One region of the Pseudomonas sp. GB2N2 genome, then DNA from elsewhere that is predicted to be linked to it. Evidence: riboswitches for the same ligand, from Rfam matches in the RefSeq annotation. Region 1 holds a riboswitch; the other holds the start of a gene.

Region 1 (10,090 bases):
TCGGACATTGGGACTACTCGGAAAGACCATGACGAAGGGGCGGGATCATAGCAAACCTGTGCGCTTTTAGAGCATGTCGGGCATTTGCATGAATATCGCTCATGTTGGTCCAAGGGCCTTACCGGTAGAATCGCGACGTTTTTTCACGATCAGGGCCAGCGACATGTCTTTTCGCCTCATCAGCAGTGTGTTGCTGTTTATAAGCTGGGGGGCCGTCGCGCAGGAGGCGGCCATCTCCTACAGCCGCGACATCCAGCCGATCTTCACCGAAAAGTGCGTGGCGTGCCATGCCTGCAACGATGCCGCCTGTCAGCTCAACCTGGGCAGCGGAGAAGGGGCGGCGCGGGGCGCGTCGAAAGTCCCGGTCTACGACGGTGAACGCAGTCAGGCAGCCGTGCCGACCCGGTTGTTTTTCGACGCCTTCGGCCAGCACGCCTGGCAGCAGAAAGGCTTCTATCCAGTGCTCGACGCCCAAGGCAGTCAGGCCGCGTTAATGGCGCGAATGCTGGAGCTGGGTCACCGAATGCCGGTGACGCCCAACGCCAAATTGCCGGAAGATATTGTCCTGGGCCTCAACCGTGAAAACATGTGCGCGATGCCGGCCGAGTTTGACGGCTACGCCAACACTCATCCGAAGGAAGGCATGCCGCTGGCCGTCACCGGCCTGACCGATCAGCAATACAAGACCCTGCAGCGTTGGCTGGCCTCCGGCGCGCCGATCGATGAGCAGGGGCGGGTGCCTTCGGCGCAAGAAGCCCTGCAAGTGGTGCAGTGGGAAAACCTGCTCAACGCGCCGGGTGCCCGCCAGAGTCTGGTAGGGCGCTGGTTGTTCGAGCACTGGTTTCTCGCGCATATCTACTTCAAGGACAGCGAGCCGGGGCATTTCTTCCAGTGGGTGCGTTCGCGCACGCCGACCGGGCAGCCGATCGACCTGATCAGCACCCGTCGACCAAATGACGACCCGGGCACGCGGGTGTATTACCGCTTGTGGCCGGTGCAGGGCGTGATCGTGCAGAAGACGCACATCACTTATCCGCTGAGCGCGGCGAAGATGGCGCGGATCAAAAGCCTGTTCTACAGCGGCAACTGGCAGGTGAATGCCTTGCCAGGCTATGGGCCGGTGCGCCGGGCCAATCCGTTTGCCACCTTCGAAGCGATCCCGGCGCAGGCGCGTTATCAGTTCATGCTCGATAACGCTGAATACTTCGTCCGCACCTTTATTCGCGGCCCGGTGTGCCGTGGCCAGATTGCCACGGACGTGATTCGCGACAACTTCTGGGCCCTGTTCCAGGCGCCGGAATACGACCTCTATATTACCGACCCCAACTATCGCGGCCAGGCCACGCCGTTGCTGGCCATGCCGGGGCAGGACGATGAAGTTGGCAGCGTGCTCAGCCTGTGGCATGACTACCGCGACAAACGTAACGAGTACGAGGCGTTGCGCCGCGACAACTATGCGGGCGCGCCGGCGCCGAGTTGGTCGACCTTGTGGGCTGGCAACGACAACGCGTTGCTGAGCATTTTCCGCCATTTCGACAGCGCCTCGGTGAACAAGGGCCTGATCGGCGACGTGCCGCAGACGATGTGGCTGTTCGACTTTCCGCTGCTGGAGCGGACCTATTATCAGTTGGCGGTCAACTTTGACGTGTTCGGCAACGTCTCCCATCAAGCGCAGACGCGCCTGTATTTCGACCTGATCCGCAATGGCGCCGAGCAGAACTTCCTGCGCCTGATGCCCGCCGATTCACGGGACGGCTTTCTCGATGACTGGTACCAGAGCAGCGGCCAATTCAAGATGTGGCTGGATTACGAGTCCATCAACGACGACAAGCCGACAGCGCTGAAACTCGACGAGAAAGAGCCCAAGCGCGACTTCGCCCTGCAATTGCTGGCGCGTTACGGTGAACTGGATGCCAGGCCCGATCCGATCAACCGCTGCGACGGCGCTTACTGCTCGCGGCCGAACATCGATCCGGCCCTGCAGAATGCCGAGCAGGCGCTGAGCCGTCTTACTTCGCGTCCTGCTGCCGGGCTGAGGGTGATCGATCAATTGCCGGAAGCGACGATGCTGCGGGTTGCAACCGCCAGTGGCAAACGCGAGGTTTATAGCCTGTTGCGCAACCGTGCCCACAGCAATGTGGCGTTCATTCTTGGCGAGTCGCTGCGTTATCAGCCGGGGCTCGACACCTTGACGATTTTCCCCGGCGTGCTTAGCAGCTACCCGAATTTCATCTTCAACGTACCGGCGGAACAAGTGCCGGCGTTCGTCGATGCGATGGAAAACGCCAAGGACGCCAACCGTTTCGGGAAAATCGTCGAGCGCTGGGGCATTCGCCGCAGTCATCCGCAGTTCTGGTTTTACTTCCATGACCTGAGCACCTACGTCCACGAAACCGATCCGGTGGAAGAGGGCGTGCTGGACATGAACCGCTACGAGAATCTTTGATCTTTTAACGGCGGGCCGGTGTCGGATTTGTTAGACGCCGCAGATCCCCTGTAGGAGCTGGCCAGCTTCTACAGGGAATTGTGATGGTTTGGAGAGTGGAGCGGGAGGGCGATTGATGTTGATTTCAGTGCAGGCACTGCGCGCGCTCGCCGCCTGGGCGGTGGTTTGCCACCATTTCATGCAGATTTTCTTCGACTTCAAGGCCCGCGGCCCGATTGGGCAGATGTTCATCGACAAGGGCGCGGTCGGCGTCGATATCTTCTTCGTCATCAGTGGCCTGGTAATTTTCCTGTCCACCGAGGGCAAATCGCTGCCGCCGACACGTTTTCTGCTGTATCGGCTGTTTCGCATCGTTCCGGCGTATTGGCTGTACACGGTGCTGATGGCGTTGGTCGTGGTTTTCGCCCGGCCAGTGTTGCCGGATCAGACGGTCAGTTGGTCAAACTTCCTTATGTCACTGCTATTTATTCCTGCGCAAAACCCCGGCGGTTACGGGATTTATCCGACGCTGAATGTCGGTTGGACTTTGAATTACGAAATGCTCTTCTACGTGCTGTTTGCCTGGGCGCTGCTGTTCCGCTTACAGGTTCGCCTGCTGATCGTTGCGGCATTGTTGTTTGCGGTGTGCCAAGCGTGGACCGGTTATGGCTGGATCAGTGAGTTCTACCGTTCGGACATCGTCTACGAGTTTTTGCTGGGGATCGCCATTGGCATGATCTACCGCCGCGGCTGGGTCAAGCCCGGCTTATGGCTGCCACTGCTGGGCATTGGCGGTGCACTGCTGGCGATTTATCACCTGCCGCCGCAGCCGCGCGTCCTCGCCTGGGGCTTGCCGAGTGCGGTGCTGGTGATGGCCTGCATGGCGCTGGAGCGTTTTTTCGAGAACAAACGGGTGTTCAAGCTGCTCGGCGATTGTTCCTACTCGGTATACCTGATGCATGTGCTGGTGCTGTCTGCCGGTGGATTTATCGCACAACGTTATGGCGTAAATCCCTACGTGATGTTCGCCGTTTGCGTCGCCACCATCGCCGTGGCTTCGTGGGCAAGTTATGAATGGGTGGAAAAATGCAGCTATCGGTGGCTTAAAGACTGGATTGACGGCGAACCGTCGGCTGCTGGGGAGTTGGCGCTTTCCCGACAAAAATACTAGGACTTTGTACGGCGCGATGATTGGCGTAAACTGCGCCCAAGCCTGCGAGGAGTTTCCATGACCGCTATTACCATCACCGACGCCGCCCACGATTACCTGGCTGATCTGCTCTCGAAGCAGAACACCCCGAACATCGGGATCCGCGTCTTTATTACCCAGCCTGGCACCCAGTACGCCGAAACCTGCATTGCGTATTGCAAGCCGGGCGAAGAAAAACCCGAAGACACGGCACTGGGGCTGAAAAGCTTCACCGCTTACATCGACGCGTTCAGCGAAGCTTTTCTGGACGATGCGGTAGTCGATTACGCCACCGACCGCATGGGCGGACAACTGACCATCAAGGCGCCAAACGCCAAAGTGCCGATGGTCAACGCCGACAGCCCGGTTAACGAGCGCATCAACTATTACCTGCAAACCGAAATCAACCCGGGGCTCGCCAGCCACGGCGGTCAGGTCAGCCTGATCGATGTGGTCGACGACGGCATCGCCGTGCTGAAGTTTGGTGGCGGTTGCCAGGGCTGCGGCCAGGCCGACGTCACCTTGCGTGAAGGCATCGAGCGCACCTTGCTCGAGCGTGTTCCCGAGCTCAAGGGTGTGCGCGATGTGACTGACCACACGCAGAAAGAAAATGCCTACTACTGATTAAGGTGTTCGCTGCGACATGAAAAACGGCGCCCCGTGAGCGCCGTTTTTTTATGCGGAAAATTCAATGACGCCATCGCGAGCAGGCTCGCTCCTACATTGAATCGGTGTCGCACACAACTCCCTGTGGGGTGAGCCTGCTCGCGATGAGGCCCTAAGGTCTGTACAAATGCGCATGTCCGGCGCGATACAGCGATGACTCGCTGAATTGATCACTGCCCAACACCCGACCCACCAGAATCAATGCGGTGCGGCGAAACCCCTTCGCCTCGACCTTCCCGGCAATGTCCGCAATCGTCCCGACCACCCAATCCTGATCCGGCCAGGTCGCCCGGTGAATCACTGCAATCGGGCAGTCCACGCCGTAGTGCGGCAGCAACTCCACAAGAATTTTCTCCAGGTGATTCACCCCCAGATGAATCGCCATGGTCGCCCCATGCTGCGCCAGGCTCGCCAACTCTTCGCCGGCCGGCATCGCCGTCTTGTCGGCGTAGCGGGTCAGAATCACGCTCTGTGACACGTCCGGCAGCGTCAACTCCGCACCCAGCAGTGCCGCGCAGGCCGCCGTGGCCGTCACACCCGGGATAATTTCAAACGCAATATCGAGTTCGCGCAGGTAGCGGATCTGCTCGCCGATAGCGCCATATAGACTCGGATCGCCGGAATGCACCCGCGCCACATCCTGGCCATTAACGTGAGCGGTCTTGATCAGGTCGATGATCTGTTCCAGGTGCAGTTCGGCGCTGTTGACCACAACTTCTGCGCAATGGCCTTCAAGCACTGCGGCGGGTACCAAGGAGCCGGCGTAGATGATCACTGGGCAGCTGCGGATCAACCGCTGGCCCTTGACGGTGATCAGCTCCGGGTCACCGGGACCCGCGCCAATGAAGTAGACGGTCATCGTCGTTTCCTGTCAGAAAAGGGGGGCTTGGCAAGGCTTCAGATGAAGATTGCTCATGATCGGGGGTGCAGATTATCGGGGGTTTTGTGTGGCCTGCGCCACTGCCAGGGTCGCCTGGGCGTATTTTTGCCGCGAAATCAGCAGGGTTGCCGGGGCCTGAGCCAACTGTTCTGCGAGGGCGAGGGCGGTACTTTCTGCCACGCCGTAGCATCCGGTGCGTTCGAAGGCGATGTCCGAAAGATGGCTGAGTCGCGATTTGTAACCTTGCAACTGCTCGCTGCTGAAATATAGCAACGGCAGTTCAAGTTGTGCGGCGAGTTCGATCAGGCCCGGCTCGTCGCGCTTCAGGTCGATGCTGGCCAGGGCCGTGACCTGCTGAAGTCCGATGTTATGCATCTGTAATGCCTGATCGAATAGCGCCCGCAGCGTGCTGACGGGGCAGCCGCGCTGGCAGCCCAGGCCGACGACTAGCGTCAGCGCCGCACTGTTTTCCGTCATGCGTGGTATTGGCCGTCGCTTTTGCGGCGGAACAACCAAGCGCTGATCAGGCCCAAAGCAAGCCAGAATCCCATGTTGGTCAGCTGCGAAGCGATTTTGAACTGAACGTCCAGAGCTTCCGGAGCGAGCATCGAGTGCACTTCCGGTTGTGGCGCGCCGATCACATGGGGAACCGCGAGGATTGCCACGCCGAGAATCTTCATCAACCAGTGACGGCTGAATACGATGAGGGCAATGCCCACCGCGGTAGACGCGGCGGTGCCGATCCACCAGATTTGCCGTTGCGCCAGATCAGCTGCGGCAGTGCCCGGCAGTTCCGGCGGCAGGCCGAGGGTCGGCGCCAGGACGAACGTCGCGTAACCGGCCAGGCCCCACAGCAGGCCTTGGGACGTTTTGGTCGGCGCACGCAAGGTGTAGAGACCGGCCAGCATCAGGGCGAAACCGACTGCCACGACCAGGTTGCCGCCGGTTGTCGACAGCACGCGCTGCCAGCCGTCTTGCGGCTCCCAGGCGTCGGCATCGTGGGTGTGAGCGGCGGCACCGGTGGCGTGTTCGTGCATTTCAACCACAGCCGGCTCGGATTTTTCATAGGTTTCCGCCTGCAGAATCAGCGGAGCAACCCAGAAGCTCTGCAGCAGGGTCAGCAGCAGGGCGGCCAGTAGCCCGGTGAAACCTGCGGTTTGCGCAATACGCTTGATCATATCGGCAGGTCTCAATGGCACGGAAACGCGGAGCTGTGACGGGTGTCGTGGGCAGCGTTGTGCACCGCTTCGATGTGCGAGAAACCGGCGAAGTAGACCAGGCACGCGCCGAGGATCGACGCGCAGACGGCGGCGGTCAGGCGTTGTGCCAAAGTGGTCGTGGTGGTGCCGGCTGATGCGTGGCCGGTGCTGCTGATGATCGACATGGCGCTTCCCTCTGGTCTGTCAGCGGGTGGATAGAGCGCATGAAAGACCCCTGCGAACCGGGCTCGCAGAAATTCAAACAGCGCCCGCCCACCGCGGGTTTGTTGTTCAGTGAACGTCAAAGTCACTTTGTGTTGCGGGCCGGTCTCCGGGCTCGCGAGGGGCTTGGGCGCCAGCCGAAACCTGCAAGAATCACCTTCCCATGCCGAACTGCTGGCACAGTGGATCTGATCCTTCGCTCGCTTACCGTTGCGGGGGCAGCACCGGACTGACATGGCTTTGAGTAAAGCACATGATTCACCGGTTTCCCGTTTCACCCTGTGAAGGGCACCCGTAACAAGGCGTGTAGGAGAGCATGGGCGGGGGTTGGGCGTCAATTGGCAAGGGTTCTCGTTTAGCTGATCAACCGGTGAACATTGACCCGCCCCAAGACGATGCGTAGCCTTGCGCATTCGAGGTTCTTCGGCGTTTGCCGAAGCTAAGAAGGGAACGCGGTCGATGCCGCGGCTGCCCCCGCAACTGTGAACGGTGATGTTCGCTGCCACGCCACTGCACGCTCCAGCCATGGAGCCCGCGGGAAGGCGCAGTGAACGCCGGTCTTTCGACCGGCACACCGTCAGCCAGGAGACCTGCCTCGACACGAATTCTCACTACAACCGGGCGGGGTGATCCGGTGGCGAAATCTTCCGCGCGTCTGTCGCTGCGGTCGTCGTCCCGTTTGCCCGCCACCTTGCCAAAGGGCATCCGATGAAAACACTGGCCAAACTCCCCGTCACCATCGTTACCGGCTTTCTCGGCTCGGGCAAAACCACGTTGCTGCGTCATATGCTCGACAATGCCCAGGGCCGGCGCATCGCGGTGATCGTCAATGAATTCGGCGAGCTGGGCATCGACGGCGACATCCTCAAGCAGTGTTCCATCGGCTGCACTGAGGAAGAAGCCAACGGCCGGGTCTACGAACTGGCCAACGGCTGCCTGTGTTGCACCGTCCAGGAAGAATTTTTCCCGGTGATGCGCGAACTGGTTGCCCGTCGCGGTGACCTCGATCACATCCTCATCGAAACGTCGGGCCTGGCCTTGCCAAAACCTCTGGTCCAAGCCTTCCAATGGCCGGAAATCCGCAGCGCCTGCACGGTTGACGCGGTGATCACCGTGGTCGACAGCCCGGCCGTGGCCGCCGGTACCTTCGCCGCTTTCCCGGATCAGGTCGACGCCCAGCGCAAACTTGACCCGAACCTGGACCACGAATCGCCGCTGCACGAACTGTTCGCCGATCAACTGGCCAGTGCCGACCTGGTGATCCTCAACAAGGCCGACCTGATCAGCCCTGAAGACCTGGCCCGTGTGCGCCTGGAAGTCGCCGAAGAACTGCCGCCGGCGGTGAAAGTCATCGAAGCCTGCAGCGGTCGCGTGCCACTGGACGTATTGATCGGCCTCGGCGCTGGTTCCGAAGAGCACATCGACAGCCGTCACAGCCATCACGATCATCACCACGACGGCGCTGACCCTGACGACCACGATCACGACGCGTTCGATTCGATTTCCATCGAATTGCCGCAGGCCGACGAAAGCCTGCTGATGGACGCGCTGACCCAACTGGTGGTCAAGCACGGCATCCTCCGCGTCAAGGGCTTCGCCGCGATCCCGAACAAACCGATGCGCCTGCTGATTCAGGGCGTGGGCACGCGTTTCGACAAGCATTTCGACCGTCAGTGGGGTGCCGATGAAGCGCGTACCACGCGTCTGGTGTTGATCGGTCAGGCGCTGGACGCCGCACAACTCGAAGCGCAATTGCGCGCCGCGCTCAGCGTTTAACCCATGCACTTGCTCAGGACCCAGCCCGGCGGTTTCGTCTCGGATGACAATATTGCCGACCTTGGGCAAACCCCCGCCGAACTGGTGATCCTGTGCAGCGGCGATTCCAGCCTGGCGTTGCTCGCCGAGGCCGCGCAGCAGTTGCCGGACGATTACCCGAGCGTTCGCCTGGCCAATCCGATGCAGGTGCAAAATCACGCGTCGGTCGATTTGTATGTCGACGAAGTGCTGCGTCACGCCAAGGTGATCCTGATTTCGCTGCATGGCGGCATTGCTTATTGGCGTTACGGGGTCGAACGTCTGGTCGAGTTGTCGCAGCGCGGCGTGCAACTGATTCTGGTGCCCGGTGACGACCGTCCGGACCCGGAGCTCAGCGACCTCAGCAGCGTGGTTGCCGAAGATCGCGACCGGCTCTGGCATTACCTGCGCCAGGGCGGCATGGCCAACGCCCTCGATTTTTTTCGCTGCCTGGCCAATCGCTGGCTGGATCGCGACTACGCCTGGGCCGAACCGCAAACCCTGCCGCGCACCGCGCTCTACCACCCACAAAAAAGTCCTGCGGAACTGAAGGATTGGCAAGCCGACTGGCAAGGCGGTCAGCCGGTCGCAGCGGTGCTGTTTTACCGCTCGCATTTGCAGGCGGCGAACACCGCGTTCATTGATGTGTTCTGCCGGCGCTTGCAAGCGGCGGGCTTGAACCCGTTGCCGATTGCCGTGGCCAGTCTGAAAGAACCCGGCTGCCTGACGGTGGTCGAGGACTGGCTGGATGAAGTCGAAGCCGGGGTGATTCTCAACACCACCGGCTTCGCCCAGTCCAGCCCGGAAGCCCCGCATTTGCGGCCGTTCCGCCGCAATATTCCGGTGATCCAGGCCATCTGCGCCCAAGACAACGAACCCGGCTGGCGCGCCAGCGAGCAAGGCCTCGGGCCGCGCGATCTGGCGATGCACATCGCGCTTCCGGAACTCGACGGTCGAATTATCAGTCGGCCGATCAGCTTCAAGGACCTGGCGTGGCGCAGCGAGCGCAGTCAATCGGATGTGGTGTGTTACCGGCCACAACCGGAACGCATGGATTTTGTCGCAGAACTGGCGCGGCGCTGGATCGATCTGGCGCGGGTGCCGAACAGCGAAAAGCGCATCGCGCTGATCCTCGCCAACTACCCGACCCGCGACGGGCGCATTGGCAATGGCGTCGGCCTCGATACCCCGGCTGCGGCGCTGAACATCCTGCGTGCGTTGCATCAGGAAGGTTATCCGTTGCCGGCAGAGCTGCCTGAAAGCGGCACCGCGTTGATCCAGCAATTGCTCGGCGGCGTCAGCAACGACCTCGACACCCTCGACCAGCGTCCGTGCCATCAAAGCTTGGCGCTGGATGACTACCAGCGGATGTTCAACGCGTTGCCCGAAGCCAATCGCCACGCCGTGCTGGAACGCTGGGGCGCGCCGGACAGCGACCCGATGTGCCGTGGCGGGCGGATGATGATCGCCGGGTTGCGTTTTGGTCTGACCTTCGTCGGCATTCAACCGGCGCGGGGTTATCAGGTCGATCCGAGCGCGGTGTATCACGACCCGGACCTGGTGCCACCCCACGGTTATCTGGCGTTCTATTTCTGGTTGCGCAACACCTACGGCGCCCACGGCGTGATCCATGTCGGCAAGCACGGCAACCTCGAATGGCTGCCGGGCAAGGGCGTCGGGCTGTCGGAAAACTGCTGGCCGGACGCGTTGCTCGG
Region 2 (10,090 bases), 1.4 Mb from region 1:
TTCCTTTCAAAGTCAGGGGCAGGCCGGCGACGGTCAGGACGACTCGCTGACAGCGCTCGGCCAAGGCTTGATGCAGCCAACCGGCTTCATCGACGTAGCGGCGAGTCAATTCGCCCAGCGGCACGACACCCATTCCGGTCTCGTTGCTGACAAAAATGATTTCACCCGGCAGGTCAGCCAGGCAGTCCAGCAGGGCTTCGCGTTCGGCGCTCAGGCGCGCGGTGTCGTCGAGCATCAGCAGATTGGTGATCCAAAGGGTCAGGCAATCCACCAGCAGGCAACGATCGGCCGCGGCGGTTTCGCGCAGGACGCGGGCGAGTTCCAGCGGTTCTTCGATCAGCGCCCATTCGGCGGGGCGGCGGCTGCGGTGATGGGCGATTCGTTCATTCATTTCACCGTCCAGAGGTTGGCTGGTGGCGATGTAGGTGACTTGCAATTGGCTGTCTGTCGCCAGTTTTTCGGCCAGTCGACTTTTACCGGAACGGGCGCCGCCGAGGATTAGTTGCAACATGGGTCATGACCTTTTAATTGGCGGTGTGAGGACTGACGCCTTCGCGAGCCGGCTCGCGAAGGGGGCGGCACAGTCAGCTCAAATCCCGCAGAGTTCACGCAACAGCCGGGTATCCAGATGTTTCTCCACCAGATCCGCCAACCGCTCGATATCACGCTCGCGCAACCCGTGGTAATCCACCTCCTGCACGTCCTGCAATCCCGCCCAACGCAACAGCGCACTGCACGCCGCCGGCGATTCAAACAGACCATGCAGGTAAGTGCCGAAAATCTGCCCATCGAGACTTTGCGCACCGTCGCAACGGCCATCGTCCAGTTGCACGGCGGCGTTTTCCAACGCCGGCCCGCTCGTCACGCCGGCATGGATTTCATAACCGCTGACGGCCGCATCTTCCAGCGCCAGGCGCCCGCGTACATTGCGCAGTTGCTTTTCTTCCTCTAGTTGCGTGGTGAACGCCAGCAAACCGAGCCCGGCGCTGGAACCCGGCGCGCCTTCGAGGCCCAGCGGGTCGTGCACCTGCTCGCCGAGCATTTGCAGGCCGCCGCAAATCCCCAGCACTTTGCCGCCGTAACGCAGATGGCGGGCGATGGCGGTTTCCCAGCCATTGGCACGCAAGTACGCGAGATCGCTGCGCACGCTTTTCGAGCCAGGCAGAATGATCAGGTCGGCCGGCGCAATCTCCTGGCCGGGACCGATGAATTGCAGGTCCACTTGCGGGTGCAGGCGCAGCGGATCGAAATCGGTGTGGTTGCTGATGCGCGGCAACACCGGCACTACGACTTTCAGCACCTGATCGGCCTTGTCGATCTGACGCTGATCGATGCCGTCCTCGGCCTCCAGATGCAGGTCCATCACATAGGGCAACACGCCGATCACCGGTTTGCCGGTGCGCGCTTCAAGCCAGTCGAGGCCCGGTTGCAGCAGGGCAATGTCGCCTCGAAAACGGTTGATGATGAAACCTTTGACCCGCGCCTGCTCGCTCGGCGACAGCAGTTCCAGCGTGCCCACCAAATGCGCGAAGACCCCGCCGCGATTGATGTCGGCGATCAGCACCACCGGGCAATCCACCGCCTCGGCAAATCCCATGTTGGCAATGTCGCCGGCACGCAGATTGATCTCCGCCGGCGAACCCGCGCCTTCGACCATGACCACGGGATAAGCCGCGCTCAGCCGTGCGTGGGAAGCCAGCACTGCTTGCATGGCGATGACTTTGTAGTCGTGATAGGCGACGGCGTTCATCGTGGTGACGGCGCGCCCGTGAATGATCACTTGGGCGCCGGTGTCGCTGTTGGGTTTGAGCAGCACCGGGTTCATGTCGGTGTGCGGTTCAAGTTTGGCGGCCTGGGCCTGCACCGCTTGTGCGCGACCGATCTCGCCGCCGTCGGTGGTCACGGCACTGTTGAGTGCCATGTTCTGCGGCTTGAACGGCACGACGCGCACGCCTTGGCGGATGACCCAGCGACACAGCGCCGTCACCAGCGTGCTTTTACCCGCATCCGAGGTCGTGCCCTGCACCATCAACGTGGTCATCGGGTTTCCTTGGCAAAGGCGTCGAGCGCTTGCTCAAGTCGAGCCCAATCGGCTTCTTCGCCGGGCAGGCCGAAACGCAGGCTGGTGGTGTGCGTGAACAGCCGCAATAGAATGCCGCGCCGGGCCATGAACTTGTGCAGCTCTGGCGCGAGCTCGGTCACCACCCATTGAAACAACGCGCAACCGCCCTGAGGTTTGAAACCATTCACCTCAAGCAACAACGCCAAACGTTCGCGGGCCTGTTCGGTGCGTACACGTTGCCTGGCGTGCCCCTCGGTATCCCGCAAACAGGCTTGCCCGACCACTCGCGTCGGTCCGCTGACGCCCCACGGCCCGACTTGCTCGGCGAGCAATTTGAGCAACTTGCGCTCCGCCAGCACGAACCCCAGCCGCACCCCGGCCAGACCAAAAAACTTGCCAAAGGAACGCAGCACAATCAAGCCGACCTGATGCGCACACGGCGCCAGGCTCAGCTGCGGCGTGTTGTCCATGAACGCCTCGTCCACCACCAGCCAGCCGCCGCGCTGGGCGAGCCTGGAATGCCAGGCGAGCAAACGGCTCGGGGTCAGGCTCAGGCCGGTAGGATTGTTCGGGTTGACCACCACCAGCACATCGAGGCTGTCGAGGAAGAAGTCGACTTCCTGCTCCAGCACTTCGCGCACAATGTAGCCGTTGCGTCGCCAGGCTTCGGCGTGCTCGGCGTAGCACGGCGACAATACGCCGACCTTGCCGACCCGGCGCAAACGTGGCAGCAACTGGATGGCCATTTGCGAACCGGCCACCGGCAGCACATGCGCCGCGCCGTAATAATCGCAGGCGGCCTGTTCCAGCCCGTCATCGGTTTCCGGCAATCGCGCCCATGCGCGCAATGGAATGTCCGGGACCGGAAACGGCCAGGGCGCGAGGCCGCTGGACAGGTCGAGCCATTCGGTTTCGGCGATGCCGTATTCGAGCGCTACCTTACGCAAGCGCCCACCGTGTTCAAGCATAAAATTCAGCCCCCACGCAGAGAATCAGCAGCCATAACCATACCCCGCGCTGGACCAATTGCCAGCCGCGGTCGATGGAGTCGGCGTCCGCCGGCACGCCTTCGCCCAGCGGCGGACGTTGATGCAGTTCACCGTGATAAATCGCCGCCCCGCCCAATTCGACACCCAGCGCACCGGCACCCGCCGCCATCACCGGACCGGCGTTCGGGCTGTCCCAGGTCGGGCCCTGGCTGCGCCAGCACTTGAGCGCGAGTCGGGTTTTTCCCAGCAGCGCGTAGGTCAACGCCACCAGTCGCGCGGGAATGTAGTTGAGGACGTCATCGATCTTAGCCGCCGCCCAGCCAAACCGTTCGAAGCGTTCGTTGCGATAGCCCCACATCGCATCCAGCGTATTGCTCAATCGGTAGAGCACCACCCCGGGCGCGCCGGCCACGACAAACCAGAACAGCGCGGCAAATACCGCGTCGCTGCCATTCTCCAATACCGATTCGGTGGCGGCGCGGGCGACTTCGGTCTCGTCCAGCTCACTGGTCTGGCGACTGACCAGATAGCCGACACGCTTGCGCGCTTCCTCCAGATCATCGCTGCGCAGCGCCTTCGCGACCGGCCCGACGTGCTCACCCAGACTGCGCAAACCGAGGGCGCAATACAGTGCGAGAATCTCGACGATCCAGCCGACATAAGGCGCCCAGGAAAACGCCGTGGCGAGCAACGTCAGCGGCAGCACCGCGATTACCCAGGCCGTGACGCCGTGACTGCGCCAGCCGCGACCGCCGCCATTGAACCGTTGTTCGATGCGGTCGGCAAAACGGCCGAACGCCACCAGCGGATGCCAGCGTTTGGGTTCACCCAGCAGCGCATCCAGCGCAACTGCGGCGACACTCAATAACGCCACACTCATTGACTCACTCCCCAATAATTTTCATACAGCAACTCGCTGAGTGAACGCGCCTGCGCCCAGCCTTCGAGTACCAGCATCGGCGCCGGATAGAATTCCTTGACCGACCCCAGGCAAAGAATCGCCAAGGGCTTGGCCCCGACTGGCAAACCGAGCAAGTCGGCCAGGGCTTGCGGTTCGAACAATGACACCCAGCCCATGCCGAGTCCTTCGGCACGGGACGCCAGCCACAAGTTCTGGATTGCGCAGGACAGCGAGGCCATGTCCATTTCCGGCAAGGTGCGGCGGCCGAAAATGTGCCGCTCGCGATCGTCCATCAAGGCGGCGACCAGCACTTCCGCGCAGTCGTTGATGCCTTCGACTTTTAGCTTCATGAATTCATCAGTGCGTTCGCCGAGGGCTTCGGCGGTGCGGATGCGTTCGTCTTCCACCAGTAACTGGATCTGGCCGCGCAAGTCCCGGTCGCTGATGCGGATGAACCGCCAGGGCTGCATCAGGCCGACGCTCGGGGCTTGGTGGGCGGCTTCTAGCAGACGCAGAAGTAGCTCGGGCTCGACGGTGCCACCGGTGAAGTGGCGCATGTCGCGGCGCTCGGCGATGGCGCGGTAAACCGCTGCGCGTTCGCCTTCAGTGAATGCGTTGTCGGTCATGGCCTCTTCGCGAGCAGGCTCGCTCCTACAGTTGACCGCATTTCTTCAGGTAAAGCGCTATCCAATGTAGGAGTGAGCCTGCTCGCGATGGCGACCTCATGTCCAGGCGCAAACAACGCGGCAATCGCGGTCGGATTCGACGGAAAATAAAAGTGTACGTAGGAAGCCGTCATCCGCCCCTCGCGATAAACCGCCTCCGCCCCGCGCCCGCCATTCGGGCTCAGGCCACGGGCAATCGGCTCTAGTTCGGTGCTGGTCAACGAATGGTGATAGGTATGCCCGCGCAGCGAACCTTCCGGCAACTCCACCGCTTGCAAGGCCAGCGCCGCCAGCTTTTTCTGCATCACCGCATCACCCGCGAGCAAACCGACCAGTTCCGCGCGCGAGCCCTCGATATCGGTCAGCGAATCGAGCAGGTACAACATGCCGCCACATTCGGCCAGCAACGGTTTGCCCGCCGCGTGATGCGCGCGGATGGCGTCGAGCATCGACGTATTTTGCGACAGCGCCACATGGTGCAATTCCGGGTAACCGCCCGGCAGATAGAGGCTGTCAGCTTCCGGCAACTGGGTGTCACGAATCGGCGAAAAGAACGACAGTTCAGCGCCCATCGCCCGCAGCAAATCCAGACTCGCGCCGTAAGTAAACGCAAAGGCTTCGTCACGGGCCACCGCAATGCGAACACCGTCCAGCAACGGTTCGGCGGCGATCATTTCGGGCGCAGCGAATTGCACCGGTGGCGGCAGCGCAACGTCGCAGCTGCTGGCCAGTGATTCAGCCGCCGCATCGAGACGCAGATCGAGGTCATTCAACTCGCTGGCCTGCACCAGACCAAGGTGCCGGCTCGGCAATTCAATCCCGGTTTCCCGGGACAATGCGCCGTACCAGCGCATACCTTCGGTCAGGCTGCCTTCGAGCAACTGAGCATGGCGCAAGGTGCCCACACGGTTGGCCAGCACCCCGGCGAACGGCAAATCCGGCTGATACTTCGCCAGGCCCAACGCCAGCGCGCCGAAGGTCTGCGCCATTGCCGTACCGTCGATCACTCCGAGCACCGGCACGCCGAAGTGCCGCGCCAGGTCGGCGCTCGACGGCGTGCCGTCGAACAGGCCCATGACGCCTTCGATCAGGATCAGATCCGCTTCACCGGCAGCTTCCCACAACAACCGACGACTTTCCTGCTCGCCGACCATCCACATGTCCAGTTGATACACCGGCGCACCGCTGGCGCGCTCGAGGATCATCGGGTCGAGAAAGTCCGGGCCGCATTTGAACACGCGAACCTTGCGTCCCTGATTGCGATGCAAACGGGCCAGCGCGGCAGTGACGGTGGTCTTGCCCTGGCCTGAGGCCGGCGCGGCGATCAGGACCGCCGGGCAATGACGCAGGCTTTTCATAAAATAGTACTCACAGCTCAACGCCCTTCTGCGCTTTGATCCCGGCCTGGAACGCATGCTTGATCACGCCCATTTCGGTGACGGTGTCGGCCAGTTCGATCATTTCCGGCTTGGCGCCGCGGCCGGTGACCACCACGTGCTGCATCGGTGGACGGGCCTGCAAGTCGCTGAGTACCTGATCGAGGTCGAGGTATCCGTGCTTGAGGGCGATGTTCAATTCGTCGAGCACCACCAGGCCGATCGACGGATCGCGCAGCAGTTCGCGGGTAACCGCCCAGGCCGCTTCCGCGGCGGCGATGTCGCGCTGACGGTCCTGGGTTTCCCAGGTAAAGCCCTCGCCCATCACATGGAACCTTACCTGCTCCGGGAAACGCCGGAAGAACAACTCTTCACCGGTGCTGTGACGGCCCTTGATGAACTGCACCACGCCGCATTGCATGCCATGGCCCATGGAGCGCGCGAGCATGCCGAACGCCGAGCTGCTTTTGCCTTTGCCATTGCCGGTCAGCACCAGCAGCAGCCCGCATTCGTTCGGCGAGTTGGCGATGCGCTCGTCGATCACGGCTTTTTTGCGCAGCATGCGCGCCAGGTGGCGTTCGTCACGATCGGGGGTATCAGTCATGGGGGAGCTCTCCGTTGAGACTGGATAACGGCGGGCAGGCACAAGAATAGACGGCAAAAAGCCTGGCATCGCCCACCGTGATGCCGCTGGATGGATCAGGCCGGTCTCCGGGCTCATGAGCGGCTTTTCGCCGGACTGCGCGCCTTCCCATGTCGATAAAAACACAGTGGCTCAAGGCGCAGTTTTCACTCATTTACCGTTGCGGGGGCAGCGCCGGGATCGTGGCGGTTCATCAGTTGAACCAACGCACTCACCGGCTTCCCTGTTTCACTCTGTCGACCGAGGCCACAGAGCACCTGAAACAAGCCGCGAAGGTTAGAGGGTTGGGGGTGGAGCGTCAATTAAAGCCGGGGCGCCGCCGGGCGAATAACTGCCGTCGATCAACTAACTGATGATAATCTTTGTGCCACACTCTCAGCAGTGATATCAAATAGCCACAACCCCACATCACAAGAACAAGGGTAAGCCGTATGCAAGGCATGATCATCAGCAATCCGAAGCTGGAATTCCTGCGCCCGGTGCTGGAACGGTGGTTTGACTGTATTGACCGCTACAACGCCGTGCGCGGCGATAACGACACCCCTTACTGGTACGACGAAAAAGCCAACCTCGGCTTGCTCTCCGCCGCGGCCTGGATGGCGGAAATGGTCACGCTGCAGCAAACACCCACGCGCAAACAGAATGAAGAAGGCGAACGCAACGGTCGCGCCGATCTGTTTATCGCTTCTCCCGAAGAACGCGCTTATCTGCAAACCACGCAACGCTGGCCACGGGTCAATAGCCTGAACCTGACTCAGGCGTTGCTGGACATCACCAGCGAAGCAAAACGCATCAGCTACTCCAGCGACCTGAAGCTCGGCTGCCTGTTCGTTGCCCCACAAAAGGCCCAGCAAAGCGCGACGCCGGAAGAACTCCAGGACATGGTGGACGACCTGCAAAAGGAACATTCCTGCGCCGTCGCCTGGTATTTCCCCTACGCCTACCGCAAATTGCGCAACGAAGCCGGCAACTATCACCCGGGTATTGCCGTGCTCCTCAAGGAGGCTCGCGGCTAACCGGTTGAACCATCGCGGGTTTGCGCTTCTCTACTGATCAGGTCACTGCATTTATAGGGAAGTTCAGCATGCGCAAGCCCCAGCTCGTTCTCGTCATCGCCCTCGCCGGAGGGCTCGCCGCCTGCGGTGAAACCTCCAGCCTGCAAGTCTCCGACGGCACCGGCCCGTCGCCCAAACTGCCAGAACCGAACAAGACCCTGATCCCGACGGTGAACATCGCTCCGGCCATCGGCTGGCCCGATGGCGCAAAACCCACCGCCGCCGCGGGCACCCAGGTCGCCGCGTTTGCCGAAGGTCTCGATCACCCGCGCTGGCTGTACGTACTGCCCAACGGCGACGTGCTGGTCGCCGAAACCAACGCGCCACCGAAACCCGATGACGGCAAAGGCATCAAAGGCTGGGTCATGAAGAAAGTCATGGGCCGCGCCGGTGCTGGCGTCCCAAGCCCGAACCGGATCACGCTGCTACGGGACAAGGACCACGACGGCATCGCCGAAACCCGAACGGTGTTCCTGGAAAACCTCAATTCGCCTTTCGGCATGACCCTGGTCGGCAACGACCTGTATGTCGCCGATACCGATCGTTTGATGCGATTCCACTATGAAGACGGCGATACGGCGATCAAGTCGCAACCGATCAAAGTCGTCGATCTGCCGGGCGGCCCTCTGAATCACCACTGGACCAAAAACGTCATCGCCAGCAAGGACGGGAGCAAGCTGTACGTCACCGTCGGCTCCAACAGCAACGTCGCTGAAAACGGTCTGGACAAGGAAGAAGGTCGCGCGGCGATCTGGGAAGTCGATCGCGCTAGCGGTAACCACCGGATCTTCGCGTCAGGCTTGCGTAACCCGAACGGCATGGCCTGGGAGCCGCAGAGTGGCGCGCTGTGGACGGCGGTCAACGAGCGGGATGAAATCGGCAGCGACCTGGTGCCGGACTACATCACCTCGGTCAAGGACGGCGCATTCTACGGTTGGCCGTTCAGTTATTACGGTCAGCACGTAGACATTCGCGTCGACCCGCAAAACCCGGACCTGGTGGCCAAGGCCATTGCACCGGACTACGCGGTCGGCCCGCATACGGCGTCGCTGGGCCTGACGTTTGCTGAAGGCAATTCGCTGCCCGCGCAATTCAAGGAAGGCGCATTCATCGGCCAGCACGGGTCGTGGAACCGCAAGCCGCACAGTGGTTACAAAGTGATTTTCGTGCCGTTCAAGGCGGGCAAACCGACCGGGACCCCGGTGGATGTGCTGACCGGGTTCCTCAATAAAGACGAAGACGCCATGGGCCGGCCGGTGGGTGTGGTGATCGATCAACAGGGGGACTTGCTGGTGGCGGATGATGTGGGGAACAAGGTGTGGCGGGTGTCAGCGGTGAAGTAGATCCGACTTTCAAGACATAAAAAATGTGGGAGCGGGGTTGCCCGCTCCCACAGGGGTTTAACGCCAGCGCCCGATGACCGCCAGGAACTAAGGATTGCGCGCCAGATGTTCAGGTTGCAGGACACGCTTGGCGCTGAGGTAGGCTTTCTGCCAATACGCCTTGGACAGGCTGTCGAGCTTCACCGTGCCGCCAGTCGCCGGCGCGTGCACGAAGCGGCCTTCGCCGACATAAATCCCCGCGTGGCTGACCTGGGAGCCGCCATTGGTGGCGAAGAAAATCAGGTCGCCGGTTTGCAAGCCTTCTTTACCGACGTCGGCCGCCTGCATGCTAATCATTTCGCGGGTGGTGCGCGGCAAGGCGATGCCGGCGACGTCGCGGTAGACATAACCGATCAGGCCGCTGCAATCGAATCCTGAATCCGGCGTGTTGCCGCCCCAGCGATAAGGCGTGCCAACAAGGCCCAACGCGCGAAACAGCACGTCTTCCGCCTCGGGCGAAAAGGGTTGCGAAGAACTGAAGACAATCGGCGCGCGGACCACCGACGCAGGCGGCGGTGGGCGACTGGCGCAAGCGCTGAGCAATGCTGCGAAAAACATGAGTGCGAGGCGGGCCGACATCGTCATCTGCAGAACATCCTGATCTGGCTGCGGCTTTTTTCCCGTCGAAAGGACAGAAAAGAAAACCGCCTGCGCAGCACGCAGGCGGTTTGCCATCAATAATAGACAGGATTCTAGCGGCTATACGCCAAACTTCAAGTAAGACTTTAAGTTCGCCTTACAAATTGTCCGCCTACTCCGTTGCAGCGCCGGCGATTGTCGCCACTGAGGTGACGACTGCAGAACATTTACTTGCGTGCTGTGACCACGGTCGGGGCCATTGCGAGTGCGCGCTTGGCTTCGATGAAGGTTTTGTTCCAGTAGCTGTCACCCAGGCTATCAACCCGGACACCACCGCTTTTGCGGCTGCTGGAGTGGATGAACTGGTTGTCGCCAAGGTAGATCCCGGCGTGACTGACACGACCGCGGCGACCATTGGTGGCGAAGAACAGCAGATCG

The links. A riboswitch is a leader RNA that binds a small molecule or an ion and turns the genes downstream of it on or off. The one in region 1 is predicted to bind cobalamin.
Region 2: another riboswitch for cobalamin. It lies ahead of cobO (cob(I)yrinic acid a,c-diamide adenosyltransferase); the one in region 1 lies ahead of cobW (cobalamin biosynthesis protein CobW).

What each region holds. Positions count from the first base shown of each region.
Region 1 is NZ_CM142701.1:1,387,858-1,397,947, forward strand. It holds gene metH (methionine synthase) at 1-8, opposite strand, end outside; gene ACYZT4_RS06395 (fatty acid cis/trans isomerase) at 164-2,446, shown strand; gene ACYZT4_RS06400 (acyltransferase family protein) at 2,562-3,596, shown strand; gene nfuA (Fe-S biogenesis protein NfuA) at 3,654-4,238, shown strand; gene cobM (precorrin-4 C(11)-methyltransferase) at 4,393-5,139, opposite strand; gene ACYZT4_RS06415 (cobalamin biosynthesis protein) at 5,212-5,637, opposite strand; gene ACYZT4_RS06420 (CbtA family protein) at 5,634-6,338, opposite strand; gene ACYZT4_RS06425 (CbtB domain-containing protein) at 6,350-6,544, opposite strand; cobalamin riboswitch at 6,665-6,892, opposite strand; cobalamin riboswitch at 6,981-7,193, shown strand; gene cobW (cobalamin biosynthesis protein CobW) at 7,290-8,357, shown strand; gene cobN (cobaltochelatase subunit CobN) at 8,361-10,090, shown strand, end outside.
Region 2 is NZ_CM142701.1:2,775,816-2,785,905, forward strand. It holds gene cobU (bifunctional adenosylcobinamide kinase/adenosylcobinamide-phosphate guanylyltransferase) at 1-511, opposite strand, end outside; gene ACYZT4_RS12835 (cobyric acid synthase) at 590-2,041, opposite strand; gene cobD (threonine-phosphate decarboxylase CobD) at 2,038-3,030, opposite strand; gene cbiB (adenosylcobinamide-phosphate synthase CbiB) at 3,023-3,931, opposite strand; gene bluB (5,6-dimethylbenzimidazole synthase) at 3,928-4,578, opposite strand; gene ACYZT4_RS12855 (cobyrinate a,c-diamide synthase) at 4,575-5,975, opposite strand; gene cobO (cob(I)yrinic acid a,c-diamide adenosyltransferase) at 5,986-6,597, opposite strand; cobalamin riboswitch at 6,679-6,912, opposite strand; gene ACYZT4_RS12865 (hypothetical protein) at 7,068-7,652, shown strand; gene ACYZT4_RS12870 (PQQ-dependent sugar dehydrogenase) at 7,721-9,034, shown strand; gene ACYZT4_RS12875 (C40 family peptidase) at 9,122-9,658, opposite strand; gene ACYZT4_RS12880 (C40 family peptidase) at 9,880-10,090, opposite strand, start outside.